Regions from separate parts of the Symbiopectobacterium purcellii genome, predicted to be linked through region 2. Evidence: predicted binding sites of a transcription regulator. Region 2 holds the regulator's gene; the other holds the start of a gene.

Region 1 (3,138 bases), 510 kb from region 2:
GGGCGGTGCCTCTATCCAATGGCTGCGTGATGAGCTGAAACTGATCGGTGAATCCATGGACTCCGAATATTTCGCCACCAAAGTGAAAGATTCTAACGGTGTCTACGTTGTCCCGGCCTTTACCGGACTGGGCGCACCTTATTGGGACCCGTATGCCCGTGGTGCCATCTTCGGCCTGACGCGCGGCGTGAATTCCAACCACATCATCCGTGCTACGTTGGAATCCATTGCTTATCAAACGCGTGACGTGCTGGATGCGATGCAGGCGGATTCAGGCACACGTCTGCAATCACTGCGCGTTGATGGCGGTGCCGTTGCCAACAACTTCCTGATGCAGTTCCAGTCCGATATCCTCGGCACCCGCGTAGAACGCCCTGAAGTGCGCGAATCCACCGCACTGGGTGCCGCGTTCCTGGCAGGTCTGGCTACTGGCTTCTGGAATGATTTGGATGAAGTGAAGAGCAAGGCAACGATTGAACGTGAATTCCGCCCCAGCATTGAAACCGTGGAGCGTAACTATCGTTACAGCGGCTGGAAGAAAGCCGTGGCGCGTGCTCAAGCGTGGGAAGATCACGAATAATTCCCGTAGGGAAAACAAAAAGGGCGCAGCGATAGCTGCGCCCTTTTTTATTAACCGGCAACGGGTAATCGCTCAGGCGTCAGCGCATTGATGCAGCGCTGTACCACGCCGTCGACGGGTGAGGCAATATCGACCGCCACCACATCCGGTTCGTCCGCCTGCGGCGTTTCCAGTGCCATAAACTGGCTTTTGAGCAAACTTTCCGGCATGAAATGGCCTTTGCGCTGCTGCATACGCGCTAGCACCAGCGCGTAATCGCCTGTCAGCCAGAGAAAGGTGATGCCATGATTATCTTTTCTCAGCCGATCGCGGTAGCGTTTTTTCAGCGATGAGCAGACCAAAATACCTGTCTCATTCTTTTGTTGCAGGCTAAAGACCACATCGTTCAACCGCTCGAGCCAAGGCTCACGGTCATCATCATTCAGCGCCTGCCCCTGCGACATCTTGAGTATATTGTGACGCGGATGCAGATCGTCACCATCGATGAACTTGGCCCCTAACCGCTGTGCCAACCGCGCACCCACGCTCGATTTTCCTGTGCTGGATACGCCCATGATCACCACGCATTGTCCTGCCATAACGGCTCCTTGTTACATTGCGTGTTTAAACGGCAACCAGCATGCCGCCATCCACAAACAACAAATGTCCGTTAACAAAATCAGAGGCGCGTGAGGAGAGATAAACCGCCGCACCGATCAGCTCTTCCGGGTTACCCCAACGCGCCGCGGGGGTACGTTTACACAGCCATTGGGTAAAGGCTTCATCCTCAACCAGCGCTTTGGTCATGTCGGTTTTAAAATAGCCCGGCGCAATGCCGTTGACCTGAATGTTATAACGCGCAAGCTCAACGCACATACCCCGCGTCAGCATTTTTACCGCCCCTTTTGAGGCAGCATAAGGCGTAATCGTATCTCGCCCAAGCTCACTCTGCATTGAACAGATATTAATAATTTTACCGCGTTGCCGTTTCACCATAAAGCGAGATACCGCCTGAGAAACCAGAAACACGGATTTCTGATTGACGTCGATCACTGCATCCCACTCATTTTCAGGAAACTCAGTGAAAGGGTGACGGCGTTGGATACCCGCGTTATTAATCAGCACGTCGATTGCGCCAATATTTCCCTCAATATCAGCAATGGCGTTATTTACGGCCTGACCGTTGGTCACATCAAAAGCACAGGCATAGGCCACAAATCCGGCATCACGTAATTGGCTGGCAGCATGTTCAGCACGATCGTCGGTAATATCATTGATAATAATATCGGCACCTTGCTCGGCTAACCCTTTGGCCAACAGAAAACCAATACCTTGTGCTGAACCGGTAATAAGGACTTTTTTATTCGTTAACGAAAAAAGATCTTTCATTATGCTTTCCCGATAAATAATAGAACGGCATGTCCTATTGATAGCGATAAGGAACTCAAAACCCACTGAGAAGAGGGCTCAATAAGTGATAATGTGGAGCGCCGCTGTCGTGAAAAATAACAGCGGCACAAATAACATCGCCAATGCCAGACGCCTTATTATCAAACCGGTTTATTGCCAGCAAAACTGTGAGGAAGATCACTCAATATCATGTTACGAAAGGAGGTTACTCTTTACGTGATCCGTTGCGCGTATTTCCACTGGAATATCGGCTACCGTTTGTTTCCCACAGGCTAACACACGAAAAACACTTATTATTTTCGCTCTCATCGCCATGTTACGAGAGGTATTCCAGTAACACGCTTTCCTTTTTCCAGAGCGGCAGTGCATAATCCTCGTTTTGAATCAGGCGACACTCGGGCTTTCCTGCATGAAGAACCAGCGCGTTACGTTACAGGACATCGCACAATTATCAGGCGTCACCAAGATGACCGTCAGTCGTTATCTGCGTACGCCGGATAAAGTCTCGCCTGAAACCGCCCAGCGCATCGCCCAGGTGATGGCAGAAGTGAATTACACCCCCGATGAGCGCAAAGAGGCGACACAAGCGCCTGCCCCGCGCATCGGCATTCTGGTGCCCTCTTTTAATAACCAGATTTTCTCCGATCTGTTGGCCGGGATTGAATCGGTTACCGCGCTGAACGGCTACCAAACGCTGGTGGTCAATTACAACTACGACAAGACACGGGAAGAACAGCAGATCGTTAACCTGCTGTCTTGTAACATCGCCGGCTTGATTCTTACCGACTCCGAGCACACGCTGCGCGCCAACAAATACCTCGATTCCGCCAATATTCCCGTCGCTCAGGTGATGGATCTGGAGCCGCTGCCAGGCCGCATTGTGGTCGGGTTCAACAATACGCAGGCCGCCTATGATATGACGGTGGCAATTCTGGCTAGCGGTAAACGCCACGTGCTCTACTTTGGTTCCATGTCCGATGTGCGCGACCGTAAGCGCTATCAGGGCTATAGCCGCGCCATGCAGGAAGCGGGATTAGAACCGATGCAAATTTCGCCCAACAAGGTCTCATCGGTATCCATTGGCGCTGATATGCTGGCACTGATACGTCAGATGTATCCACAGGTGGATGCCATCTTCTGTACTAACGACGATATCGCCGTTGGGGTGC
Region 2 (3,138 bases):
GATATGCTGTTTTATGAGGGGCTGCACGGTGCCGTGGTCACTGACCAGTACGATGTTGCCCAGCACGTTGACCTACTGGTCGGTGTGGTTCCCATCGTCAATCTGGAATGGATTCAAAAGCTGGTGCGCGATATCAACGAACGCGGTCACTCGCGTGAAGCCGTGATGGATTCTGTGGTGCGTTCCATGGAGGATTACATTACCTATATCACGCCGCAGTTTTCTCGCACCCACATCAACTTCCAGCGCGTACCGACGATTGATACCTCAAACCCCTTTGCGGCCAAGGCGATCCCTTCGCTGGACGAGAGCTTTGTGGTGATCCATTTCCAGGGCGTCGAGCATATTGACTATCCCTACCTGCTGGCCATGCTGCAAGGCTCGTTTATTTCACACATCAATACCTTGGTGGTGCCGGGGGGAAAAATGGGGCTCGCCATGGAACTGATCATGGCACCGTTGGTAAAACGGCTGGCAGAAGGGCGTAGCGCGGGCTGAGATAAAACACACGCAGCCCGCCAGAAAACGATGCGACAACGAAGAAAGCTATTCGACTATGAAGAAACTAGGCGACAGCGACGATTTCGTGGCTATGCGTGACCTTCACCGCCTTTTCTAACATTAGCGCCACTGAACAATACTTCTCCGCCGACAGCGATACGGCTCGTTCAACCACCTTATCCGTTAGCCCTACGCCCGTGACGACAAAATGCAGGTTGATATGGGTAAACAGACGCGGCGTTTCTTCACGACGCGTGGAGGATAATTTGACTTCACACCCGGTAATGGTATTGCGGCCCTTTTGCAAAATGGACACCACATCAATGGCGCTACAGCCTCCTGCCGCCATCAACACCATCTCCATCGGACTGGGCGCTTTATCGCCAGCATTGCCATCCATCAGGATCTGATGCCCGGATGACGACTCACCGAGAAAGGTCAGATCTTCGACCCATTTTACGCGCGCTTGCATCCACAACTCCTCAAATTTATTCGAAAATTACTCACTGTTATATATAAAAACCGCCGATAACTAGAGCTTAATCATGCTGAAGCGAGACAACACAAGACAGGCTCGTCAAGCTGTGTTACAAACAGGAATAGAATCCGTTCCTTCAGTTTTAAGCTGACGGTCAGAACGGGTCGTGACGTCGCCATACAGAGGCCAGTATATTCCCTGACGTCAGTCCGCCAACACGGAATTTTTACTACTAGCACGTTAATACGCCGTACAGGGAACTCTGAACCCTGTAATTTGCGCAGTGAATTACAACAGAGGATAACAGCGAATGGTTCTCGGCAAACCGCAGACAGACCCGACTCTTGAATGGTTCCTTTCTCATTGTCATATTCACAAGTATCCATCGAAGAGCACGCTAATTCACCAAGGTGAAAAGGCAGAAACGCTTTACTACATCGTGAAAGGCTCAGTAGCTGTGCTGATCAAGGATGAAGAAGGCAAGGAAATGATCCTCTCCTACCTCAACCAGGGGGATTTTATTGGAGAACTGGGCCTGTTCGAAGAGGGCCAGGAACGCAGTGCATGGGTACGGGCAAAAACTGCCTGTGAAGTCGCTGAAATCTCCTACAAAAAATTCCGTCAGCTGATCCAGGTCAACCCGGATATTCTGATGCGTCTTTCCTCACAGATGGCGCGTCGCCTCCAGGTGACTTCCCAGAAAGTGGGCAATCTGGCCTTCCTGGATGTCACGGGCCGCATTGCACAGACGTTGTTGAACCTGGCGAAGCAACCCGATGCCATGACGCACCCGGATGGGATGCAAATCAAGATCACGCGTCAGGAAATTGGTCAGATTGTTGGCTGTTCCCGCGAAACGGTAGGCCGTATTCTGAAAATGCTGGAAGATCAGAATCTGATCTCGGCACACGGCAAAACTATCGTGGTATACGGCACACGCTGATACCCTCAGCGCCGTTGAGACAAAAGCACGTTGTGCACTGCGCAGCGTGCTTTTGACAAGTCTAGGCTACTCCGCTTTCACCACCGCTTCGACCGCCCGCGCGAACCGCGCCATGCCCTGATCGATATCTTCCAGATCAATCACCAGCGACGGCACAAAACGCACCACGTTAGGCCCAGCGACCAGCACCATCACGCCTTGCTCTGCGGCAGCGGCAAGGAACTTACCCGCCTGACCGTGCCATTTCGGCTTCAGTTCTGCGCCAATCAGCAGGCCCATACCGCGAATCTGTTCAAAAATACCGTGCTCTTCATTAATCGCCTGAAGAATCGAGACGAAACGCTCGTGGCGTGCTTGTACACCGGAAAGCACCTGTGGGGTATTGATGGTGTCCAATGCGGCTTCAGCCACCGCACAAGCCAGCGGGTTACCGCCGTAGGTAGTACCGTGTACGCCAACGGTCATCACCGAGGCGACCTCTTCAGTGGTCAGCATGGCGCTGATGGGGAAACCGCCGCCCAACGCTTTCGCCGTGGTAAGAATATCCGGCGTCACGCCATAGTGCATGTAGGTAAACAGCTTGCCGGAACGTCCCATGCCGCTTTGCACTTCATCAAACACCAGCAGAGCGTGATGCTGATCGCACAGCTCACGCACGCCTTTGAGGAATTCTGGCGTGGCCGGTGTAATGCCACCTTCACCCTGAATCGGCTCCAGCACCACGGCACAGGTGTGGTCATCCATCACCGCTTTTACTGCGGCCAGATCGTTGAACGGCACGTGCACGATATCGGCCGGTTTTGGTCCGAAGCCATCAGCGTATTTCGCCTGGCCACCGACCGAGACAGTGAACAAGGTGCGACCGTGAAACGCATTGTAGAACGCAATGATTTTGGTTTTATACGGGCTGTGGCGCTTAATCGCATAGTGACGAGCTAGCTTGAAAGCCGCTTCGTTGGCTTCAGCTCCAGAGTTAACAAAGAACACGCGTTCGGCAAAGGTGGCGTCGATCAATTTGCTGGCCAGACGCAGCGCGGGCTCATTGGTAAAGATATTGCTGGTGTGCCACAGCGTTTCGCCCTGCTGCTTTAACGCCGCCACCAGCGCAGGGTGGCAGTGACCTAATGCCGTTACCGCAATCCCACCAGCAAAGTCGATGTACTCGCGCCCTTGCTGATCCCATACGCGACTCCCTTTGCCTTTAACAGGCACAAAT

What was found. The regulator CRP, encoded in region 2, controls carbon source genes, mostly activating them, when cyclic AMP is high. The targets are predictions, from matches to a motif close to ATGTGANNNNNNTCACAT.
Region 1: the regulator CRP is predicted to act here: its motif matches at 2,135-2,152, upstream of idnO (gluconate 5-dehydrogenase).

The regions. Positions count from the first base shown of each region.
Region 1 is NZ_CP081864.1:171,282-174,419, reverse strand. It holds gene glpK (glycerol kinase GlpK) at 1-580, shown strand, start outside; gene K6K13_RS00775 (gluconokinase) at 631-1,158, opposite strand; gene idnO (gluconate 5-dehydrogenase) at 1,184-1,948, opposite strand; gene K6K13_RS00765 (substrate-binding domain-containing protein) at 2,379-3,138, shown strand, end outside.
Region 2 is NZ_CP081864.1:4,602,239-4,605,376, forward strand. It holds gene K6K13_RS21470 (phosphoribulokinase) at 1-498, shown strand, start outside; gene K6K13_RS21475 (OsmC family protein) at 566-973, opposite strand; gene crp (cAMP-activated global transcriptional regulator CRP) at 1,290-1,922, shown strand; gene argD (bifunctional acetylornithine/succinyldiaminopimelate transaminase) at 1,989-3,138, opposite strand, start outside.